3 regions of the Variovorax sp. UC122_21 genome follow, and region 1 is predicted to be linked to each of the others. Evidence: riboswitches for the same ligand, from Rfam matches in the RefSeq annotation. Region 1 holds a riboswitch; each other region holds the start of a gene.

Evidence for each region. A riboswitch is a leader RNA that binds a small molecule or an ion and turns the genes downstream of it on or off. The one in region 1 is predicted to bind cobalamin.
Region 2: it holds a riboswitch for cobalamin, as region 1 does, so the genes downstream of both, ACHMXE_RS25685 (TonB-dependent receptor domain-containing protein) here and ACHMXE_RS31240 (TonB-dependent receptor) in region 1, are expected to answer to the same signal.
Region 3: it holds a riboswitch for cobalamin, as region 1 does, so the genes downstream of both, ACHMXE_RS08215 (TonB-dependent receptor) here and ACHMXE_RS31240 (TonB-dependent receptor) in region 1, are expected to answer to the same signal.

Annotation. Positions count from the first base shown of each region.
Region 1 covers NZ_CP172004.1:3,968,533-3,971,800, forward strand. Annotated here, with positions in the region: gene ACHMXE_RS31240 (TonB-dependent receptor) at 1-1,404, opposite strand, end outside; cobalamin riboswitch at 1,545-1,832, opposite strand; gene ACHMXE_RS31245 (hypothetical protein) at 1,879-2,175, opposite strand; gene ACHMXE_RS31250 (hypothetical protein) at 2,430-2,834, shown strand; gene ybaL (YbaL family putative K(+) efflux transporter) at 2,846-3,268, opposite strand, start outside.
Region 2 covers NZ_CP172004.1:2,829,994-2,833,261, forward strand. Annotated here, with positions in the region: gene ACHMXE_RS25680 (ClcB-like voltage-gated chloride channel protein) at 1-1,372, opposite strand, end outside; cobalamin riboswitch at 1,490-1,739, shown strand; partial or broken gene ACHMXE_RS25685 (TonB-dependent receptor domain-containing protein) at 1,835-3,268, shown strand, end outside.
Region 3 covers NZ_CP172003.1:1,592,022-1,595,289, forward strand. Annotated here, with positions in the region: partial or broken gene ACHMXE_RS08215 (TonB-dependent receptor) at 1-1,444, opposite strand, end outside; cobalamin riboswitch at 1,406-1,632, opposite strand; gene ACHMXE_RS08220 (ATP-binding protein) at 1,724-3,268, opposite strand, start outside.

The DNA.
Region 1 (3,268 bases):
ATGGTCCCAGCGCAGGCTGGTGACCAGCGACCAGCGTTCGTCGAAGGCCAGCTTGTCCTCGGCGAACACGGCATGGGTGTGGGTGCGGGTCTTGTAGCGCGGCGTGTAGGCCACGGGCGAAGCGTAGTAGCCGGGCAGGAAGACGAAGGGATCGACCACCGAGCGGCCGCCGTAGGGCGAGTCGTTGAGGTGCGTGAAGTCGATGCGGTTCACGTCGAAGCCCACCAGCACCTGGTTCTTCATGCCGAACAGTTCATGGCGGAAGGTGGCGTCGGTGCGGTTGCCGACCTGCTCCTGGTCGTGGCCGATCTCGAGGTAGTCGCCGCGCGTCAGGCGGCGCGTGGCGGCATTGAAGGTATAGGTCTCGCTGTTGCGCCAGTGGCGCTGGCTCGCGAGCCGGTAGAGCTGGTTGTGCACGGTGACGGCATCGCTGGGCGTCCACAGCGCGTCGAGGCGGGTCCACTTGTCGTCGTACTTGAGCTCGGCGTCGTCGACGTTGTAGTTCTGGCGCAGGGTCCGGCCGTCGAGGCGCCCGTCGATCAGCGGCACGCCCTGGTAGCGCTGCGGCGACTGGCGGCCCTCGTCGTGCGACAGGGTGAACTGCAGCTCGGGCGAGACGTCCAGCCGCAGCGCACCACCGACGGCCAGGCTCTCGCCCTCGCCGCGCGCCATGAAGCCGTGGGTGGCGCGGTGGCTGATGTCGAAGCGGTACGAAAGCTTGTCGTTGATCGCGCCGCCGCTGCCGAAGGCGGCCTGGCGCGTGGCGTCGGAGCCGTAGCTCAGCAGCGCCTCGTTGTGGATCGGGCCGCGCGTGGGCTTCTTGGGCACCACGTTGATCGCGCCGCCGATCGCGCCTTCGCCGTACATGACCGAGGCCGCGCCGCGCAGCACCTCGATGCGGTCGACCGACCAGGTGTCGAACGGGAAGGTGACGGTGCCCGCGCCCGCGAACAGCCGCGTGCCGTCGAACAGCTGCATCACCGAGCCATGGCCCGAGAAGCCGCGCGCGGCCATCGAGGTGCCGCCGTTGCCCGGCGCGGGCGAGCCGGTGATGCCGGTGGCGCGGGTGGCGGCGTCGACGATCGAGACATCGCCGCGCGCGCGGAGGGTTTCGCCGGTCAGTACCTCGATGCTGGCGGGCGTCTCGAGCGGCGTAAGGCCGAGCCGGCTGCCGGTCTGCGTGGGCTCGGCGAGCGAGAGCGCGCCCTGGGCGCCGGCCTCGACCTGCACGGGCGGCAGGCTGGTGGCGGCCTGCTGCGCGAAGCCGCTGCCGGCACCGAAGGCCAGGCCGATGGCGGCGGACATGCCGCCGAGGCGGCGGGCGGCCGGGCGGCCCCGGTGGCGGTGACGCGGGCGGCGGCCGGCCGCGCCCGTGCGATCGCCCGACGGCGATGCGTGATCCATGTGACTTCTCCTCCGACCCGCGTCCCCGCAGGTTCTCTGACCGAATGTGGACGCGGCGGGAAGTCGATCGATGGCCGGGACCGGCGGCGGGCAAAGCAAGCGCTTCGCCGGCCGGCGGCCCGGACACGCACTCCCGCAGCGTCCGAGGCGGTGACGAAGGCCGGTATCCGGGCTCGCGGAGCGCAAAGGCGCGCAGTCGAAACTGCAGCGCCGTTGCGGAAGCCCTCGCCTTCCCACGCCTTGCGGGCGCAGTGGCTGCCGATGCCCTGGGGGCATGGCGTGAGGACGTCCAGATCCGCTGACCGTTGCGGGGGCAGCGCAGGAATGGAGGCGTCGATCCGTGAACCGACGCGTCGCACCTGCTTCCCGTTTAACCCCGTGGCCGTGGCATGCATGGCGGGCGGGGCACCTTCGAACCGTGGTGCCGGTGCGTCCTTCCTTCCTCGGAAGAAAGGCCGCACCGAACGGCGGGAATTATAGGGAGCGGGTGCGCGCGGGCTCGTCGGGCGTACGGGTGTCCCGCGCCCGGCCGGGGCCTTCGGCGCCGAACAGGCGGCGCAGCACGCTGACGCCGGCCACCAGCGCATTGGAATAGCTGGTATGCGGCTCGATGGCCGCCTCGAGCGGCAGGTAGGAATGCACCGCGCCCTCGCCCGCGGCATCGTCGACCGCCTCCATCAGCACCCAATAGAACTCGCCGGGCTCCAGTTCGTGAACGGTCAGCGCGAGGTTGCGGGGCGACGGCGACAGGGTGGCGGGGATGGTGTTCACGCGAAGCTCTGGAAGGTAGGCGTTGGCGATGGGGGCGGGCCGCCCGGATCGTAGACACGCCCTGTCACAACGCGCGTGCACTCGATCACGTTCACCGCCGGCGAAAACCCTGTGAGCTTCCTGCGCCAGCCGGTGGCGCCCACCGTTCCCAGCTTCCGGGCTTCTCCTACAGGCGGGCGTTGGTGCGCGACCTAAGTTTTGCCCATGGATCAAACACCCGCGGCACGCCGCATGCCCAGACGACAGGAGGCCCCATGAAGCGATTCACCCTGGATTCCAAGATGCGAGCGACCATCGGCGGCGCCTTCTATCCCACCGGCCATTCGATGGTGATGTTCGGGAACGCCGAGGACGCGGAGCGCGTCGGCCGCGGGCTCGTCGAGAAGGGCGTGAGCGCGGACGACATCTTCCTGCTGCCGCCCGCGACGGTGTTGGCGGAGATCACGCCGACGGTGGCCGAGGCCGACAACCCCCTGCCCTCCGCGGGCACCGAGGGCGCGACGGTGCGCGCCTACACCAAGCTGGCGCGCGAAGGCCACACGGCGCTGCTGGTGCGCACCGAGGAGCAGGAAGACGCCGAACGCATGATGGAGGTGGTGCGCACGGTTCCCTACTCGATCGCGCAGCGCTACCGCACGCTGGTGATCGAGGACCTCTAGAACCAGGGCGTTCAGGCCGGCGCGGCCGGCACGCTCGGCGTGCCATGGGCGCCGTTGGGCGCGGGCGGCGCCACGGCGCGGCGCACCACGTCGCGCGCCATCGCCTGGGCCAGCTCGTGCTCGCCGAGGAAGACGGTGGCCGAGACTTCGCGCGTGAGCAGTTCCGCTTCCTCTTCGTTGTGGCTGCGGATCACGGTCTCGATGGTCGGGTTGAGGGTGCGCGCGGTCTCGATCATCTGCCGCACGTTGAGTGCGGCCGGCGTGGCCACCACCAGCACGCGGGCGCGCGCGATGTGGGCCTGGATCAGCACAGCCGGATCGGCCGCGTCGCCATAGACGGCGGCACCGCCCTCCTCGCGCAGCTTCTCGACCAGCTCGCGGTTCTGCTCGGCCACCACGTAGGGGATGTCGTGCGCCTTGAGCTCGGCGGCGAT
Region 2 (3,268 bases), 1.1 Mb from region 1:
GCTGCACCAGGTCGCGGATGTGCAGCGAGCGCAGCCGCAGCTGCTCGTCCTGCTGCTCGCGCCGGCGCAGCGTGATCTCGTACATCGAGCCCGCATTGGCCGAGCGCGCGACGAAATAGGCGATCACGCCGGCCAGCATCAGCGGCAGCATCACCTGGTAGTTGAGCGTCATCTCGAAGATCATGAGGATCGCCATCAGCGGCGCCTGCGTGGCACCCGCGAGAAAGGCGCCCATGCCGACCACCGCATAGGCATAGGGCGCCGACACCGCATGCGGCCACAGCGCCTGCGCGGCATGGCCGAACAGCGCGCCGACCATGCAGCCGAAGAACAGCGCGGGCGTGAACACGCCGCCCACCGCGCCCGAGCCGGCCGTGGCCAGCGTGGCGACCAGCTTGGCCGCGAGCACCATGGCGATCAGGGTCCAGGTCCAGGGCGTGTGCAGCACCGCGTTGACCACGCTGTAGCCATTGCCCCAGACCTCGGGCCAGGGCACCGACACCAGCCCCATCGCGAGCCCGCCGAGCGCGAGCCGCCACGGCAGCGCGAACGGCAGCCGCGCGAACAGCGCCCGGCTGCCCTGCAGCGCGCGCAGGAAGCCCGCGGCCGCGAAGCCCAGCAGCAAGCCGAGCAGCGCGAACAGCGGGATCTCGGCGCCATGCAGTTCGGGGAACACCGGCATCTGGTAGGGCGGCTGGTAGCCGGGCAGGGCGCGCATCACGATGTTGGCGACCACCGCCGCGATCAGGATCGGTCCCACGCTCTCCATCACGATCGAACCGAGCACGATCTCGGCGACGAAGAAGGCGCCCGCGATCGGCGCGTTGTACGCGGCCGTGAGGCCGGCCGCCGCGCCGCAGGCCACCAGCAGCCGCAGCCGCTCGACCGGGAAGCGGAACACCCGGCCCAGCAGCGAGGCGGCCAGCGCGGCGAGCTGCACCATCGAGCCCTCGCGGCCGATCGAGCCGCCGGTGCCGATGCTCACCAGCGAGGAGGCACTGCGCACCAGCGTCTGCGCCACCGGAATGCGGCCGTCGCCAAGCACGATCGCTTCCATGTAGTCGGAGGTGGCGCTGCGCACAGCGACGCGCTTGGCGAGCACGAGCAGCCCGCCGGCCACCAGGCCGCCCGCGGCGGGGAAGGCGATGCGTGCCCACCACGGCAGCGCGCGCGCCATCGCGACCAGGCTGTCGCCGGGGCCGAGCACCAGGTGCTCGAAGCCGCGCAGCGCGGCGCGAAAGCCTTCGGTGGCGAGCGTGCCGAGCAGGCCGGCGACGATCGACCACAGCAGCATCGACTGCCAGCCCGAGACGCCGAACAGGCGCTGCAGGGCGGAGCGCAGGCGCAGCAGCGGCGAGGAGTGCAGGGTCATGCGGGGGTGCGGTGAGGGCATCGCATAGCCTGTCGATGTTAGTGCGCGAGCCGGTGCGCGAGGCCCGTCGACCGTCGGGCGCACGCAACTTTCGACTTAAAGCGCGCGGCGCAGCGCCTAGCAATCTCGCCCGTTGGTGCCTGCGGCGTGGTTCACGCGCCGCGGTTCAACGGGAAGCAGGAGTGAAGGGACCGGCCGCGCGCCGGCACCGAAGCCGCCTGCGCTGCCCCCGCAACGGTCAAGCAGACGGCGCCGCAAGGCGCCACCCTCTCCACACGAGCCACTGGGCGCCCTGAAACAGGCGCCTGGGAAGGCGGCGAGGGCCGGTCTGCCAGCCCGGATACCGGCCAACAAGGCGGTTCGCGCATGCCCTTCGCTTCGTCGATGCATGCACGAGCCAATGGCGCCCCGGGCGTCGGCGGGGAGGCCGGCAAGGGGCATAGACGTTCGCTCGCTCACTCCATGATTTCCTGCGTTTCCTTCTCGCGCCGTTCGCGCGCTCGCATTCCCGCGTCCCGCATCGGCATGCGCCTGGCCGGCCTGCCGCTGGCCCTGGTGCCGGCCTTCGGCGGCCTGCTGCTGGCCCAGCTGCCGCTGGCCGCTTCGGCGCAGGCCCAGCCCGGCGCGCTCGGCGAAACGGTGGTCACCGCCACCCGCACCGCGCAGCCGCTGTCGGACCTCGTGGCCGATGTCTCGGTGATCGACCGCGAGACCATCGAGCGCAGCGGTTCCACCGGCGTGGCCGACGTGCTCGCGCGCCAGGCCGGCATCCAGATCGTGCGCAACGGCGGCGTGGGCAACTCGACCAGCGTCTACATCCGCGGCGCCGAGACGCGCTTCACCGCCGTCTACATCGACGGCGTGCGCGTGGACTCGCAGGCCACCGGCGGCGCGGCCTGGGAGAGCATCCCGCTGGCGCAGATCGACCGCATCGAGGTGCTGCGCGGCCCGGCCGCCGCGGTCTACGGCTCCGACGCCATCGGCGGCGTGATCCAGCTGTTCACCAAGCGCGGCGAGGAGGGCGTGTCGCCCTCGATCGGCGTGGGCTTCGGCAGCCATGGCCTTTCGCGCACCGAGGCCGCGATCAGCGGCAAGGCCAATGCCTTCGACTATTCGTTCGGCGTGGCCCACGAGGAGAGCCGCGGCTTCAACATCCAGCCGCTCGAGAAGCGCACCCTGCCCAAGGACGGCTTCACCAGCCCCGACCGCGACGGCTACAACACCACCTCGGGCAATGTGCGCCTGGGCTGGCAGATCGCGCCCGGCCAGCGCCTCGAGGCCACCGCGCTGTCGAGCGACACGCAGGCGCGCTACGACGCGGCCAAGTCCGGCAGCAAGCCGCCGGCCGACCACCTCGACGACCAGAGCCGCAACCGGCTGCGCACCGGCGGCCTGACCTGGTCGGCGCAGTGGAACGAGGTCTACAGCACGCGGCTGCAGGTGACCGATTCGCAGTCGGTCTACAGCACCATGCCCTCGTACTACCGCACCGAGACCCGGCTGCGCGGCTACCTGTTCCAGAACGAGCTGCGCTTCGGAGCGCACCTGGTGACGGCCGCGCTCGAGCGCCGCGAGGACCGGCTCGAGAACGCGCCCACCAGCGCCACCGACAAGGGCCTGGCGCGCAAGCGTTCGCAGGATGCGGTCTCGCTCGGCTACGGCTTCGTGCAGGGCCCGCATTCGCTGCAGCTCAACGTGCGCCACGACGACGACAGCGAGTTCGGCGGCAAGACCACCGGCAGCGCCGCCTACGGCTTCGCGATCACGCCGAAGCTGCGCGTGACCGCCTCGGCCGGCACCGCCTTCCGCGCGCCCACGCTCTACCAGCGCTTCAGCGAATACGGCAAGCCCGACCTGCAGCCCGAAGCTAGCCGCAACGTCGAGCTTGGCCTCAAG
Region 3 (3,268 bases), on a different replicon from region 1:
AGCGGTCCTGCAGGTAGACGCTGCGCACCTCCTGGTCGAAGCGCGAGGAGGTGATGCTGCCGCGCACGCCGCGCGGATCGTTGCGCACGTTGCTCACGGGGATGTCGTAGAACGGCCCGCGGTAGGTGGGCGCGTTGCTGAAGCTCGGCGAGTCGAGGCCCTGCCAGCCGCGCTCGAGATTGAAGCCGGCCTGGAACTCGTTGCTCCAGCCCTTGCCCGCCATCAGGTGCGTGGCCGCGAGCTCGTGGTAGACGCCGCGGTCGGCGGTGTAGCTCTCGGAATAGCCCTTGCTCACGGCCGCGGGCGGCGGAACGATGGTGATGCCGCCGGCGAAGAAGCGGTTGTAGCGCGCGAAGCTGCTCAGGTGGTTGATCGACCAGCCGGCGCCGAGCTCGAAGCGGTTCTTCCACGAGAACGACTGGTAGTCGCCCGTGACGTAGGAGTCGGGAATGCCGTAGTTGTCGCGCGAGGTGATGCCGAAGATCGGCTTGCCGTTGACCAGCGGCACGATCGAGCCGCGGTCGCCGCGCACGCGCGTGTCGTAGAGCTGGAAGCCGGTGGTCCAGTCGCGCGTGACGGCGAAGTCGCCGCCCACCAGCAGGGCCGACTGTGCGCGGCCGGCATCGCGCTGGAAGCCGTTGTAGTCGCTGTTGGCCACGCCCACGTAGAGATTGCCGCGCTCGAAGTCCCAGCGGTAGCGCAGGCTGCCGTCGAGGCGGCCGTGGCTGCCGATGGTGGCCGTGAGGCTGCCGCCCGCGCGCTCGGGCTTCATGAAGAACTGCGCCACGCCGCCGATCGCGTTCTTGCCGTAGAGCGCCGAGGCCGGGCCCTTGATGAACTCGAGCCGGTCCACCAGGTCGGGCGCGATCAGCGTGATGTCGGCATTGCCCTGCAGCAGGCGCAGCGGCACGCCGTCCATCAGCACCAGCACGTCCTGCGTGTCGCGCAGGCCGCGGGTCTCGAAGCGCGAGTAGTAGTTGCCCTGCGTGCCGTACTGCAGGCCCGGCACGCTGCGCAGCGTGTCCTCGAGCGTGACGGCGCCCACCGCGTCGAGCTGCGCGCGTTCGACCGAATAGGTGGCGAAGGGCAGCCGCAGCGTGTCGGCCTCCTGGCGCGTGGCGGTGGAGATGGTCTTGCGGTCGCTGACGGTGGTGGGCGGCAGCGAGCCCTCGGCGTCCTGCGCCGAGGCGACCGAGGCGAGCAGCATGACGCCGGATCCGATGAGGGCTTGGTGGGGTCTGACGCGGCCGCGCCGGGAGAAGTTGCGCACGAGGGTTTCCTTCGGGCCCGCGCTCCCGCGGGCCATGAGAACAACCGGACGCCGAGGGGACCCGCCAGCGACCGGCCCCGCGCCCATGCGTGACCGATACGGCTTGCCTGCACTCCCGCAGCGACCGAACGAGGCGAAGGCCGGTATCCGGGCTTGCGGAGCGCAGCGGTGCATCGGGAGATGCGCCGTTGCCGCGATCCTCGCCTTCCCATGCCGGGGCACAGTGGCTGCGATGCCCGCGAGGGCATCGGCCGTGAGGACCGCGAATCCGCCGACCGTTGCGGGGGCAGCGCAGGACTGGGGTCCGGAGGACCCGTCACCTGCTTCCCGTTTAACGCCGGTCCTGCAACCGGCGCACCTTCGCGCGCGCCGGCTTGGGTGATGCTTTCGTTTGCATCGGCCGGCGGGGCGAGATTATAGGAGCGGCTTGCGCGCCGTCGGGCGCGAGAAAGCTCAGGGCGCGGGCGCGGGAACCTGGGGCAGCCGCACGGTGAACACCACGTAGCCGTCGACATGCGCATAGCCGATGCTGCCGCGGTGCGAGCGCACGATGGCTTGCGCGATGTGCAGCCCCAGGCCCAGTCCGCCCTTGTTGCGCTCGTTGGGCACGCTGCGCTGCTTGAAGGCGCTGAACAAGTCGGGCACCAGCGCGGCGTCGATCGGCGGTGCGCGGTTGGCCACGCTGAACACCACGTGCGCGTCGACCTGTTCGAGCCGCAGGCGCACCGCCTCGCCGGGCAGGCCGTGGTGGCGCGCATTGCTCACCAGGTTGCCGACCAGCTGCGCCATGCGGTCGGGGTCGGCCAGCACGGGCAGCGTCTTGGGTGCCTCGAGCTCGAGCTGCGAACCGGGGTAGGCGGTGCGCGACTCGTCGACCGCGTCCTCCAGCAGCCGCGCCAGGTCGATCTGCACCGGCACCATCTGCAGGCCCATGCCGCTTTGCAGCCGCGAGGCATCGAGCACCTGGCCGATCAGCCGCGCCATGCGGCTGCTCGAGGTCTGGATGCGCTGGCCCAGCCGCGCGCCGGCGTTGCTGCCGTCGGGCAGGCTGCGTTCGAGCAGCTTGGCGGCCATCGTGATCGACTGCAGCGGGTCGCGCAGGTCGTGGCCCAGCACGGCCAGCAGCTCGGTGCGGGCCTTGTAGGTGTCGGCCAGCCGCGCCGCGCTGGCGCGGATCAGCTCGTCGCGCAGCTGGCGCGCGAAGTCGAGATCGTTGGCGCCCCAGGGCACGCTGGTGTCGCGCACCGTCTGTTTCCAGACGTCGAAGGAGCCGCGCGGCGTGAGCCGGGGCCCGTGCGGGCCGCTCACGTAGTGCTTCTCGGGCTTGCCGCCCCAGTTGATGGTCTCGATCTGTTCCTTGCGCGCGAGCACCAGCCAGCCGTTGTCGATCGCGTCGAAGCGCAGCGCGAGAAAGCCGCACCACACGCCGGCCAGCGAGCGCAGGTTCTCGGGCAGTTGCTCGCGCGTGTGCAGCGCCACGATCTGGTCGCCGTTCGTCGAGGCGGTGAGCCACTGCATCAGCGCCGCCGCGGCCTCGCGGGGCATGTCGCCGTCCACGTGCAGCCGCGACTGCTCGGCGATGACCGCCGCCTGCGCGTCGAAGGCGTCGGCCAGCGGGCGCGCCAGGCCGATCAGCGCGCTGAAGGTGTCCTCGGCATGCAGCACCGCCTCGATCAGCGAGCCGCGCAGCTGCGCCGCGCTCGAGGCCCGGCCCGCCTGCTCGCGCGCCAGCAGGCTCTGCACGTTCGAGGCCAGCACCTGCGCGAGCACGTCGCAGGCCATGCGGATGGCGTAGGGCACCTGGTGGGCGCTGCGGTGGTGGCAGGCCAGCATGCCCCAGAGCTGACCGTTGATGACGATCGAGATGCTCATCGACGCGCCCACGCCCATGTTGCGCAGGTACTCGATGTGGATCGGCGACACGCTGCGCAGCGTGCAGTGGCTCATGTCCAGCGGCGGCAGCTGCGGGTCGGCCACGTCGAGCCCGACCGGCGTCGA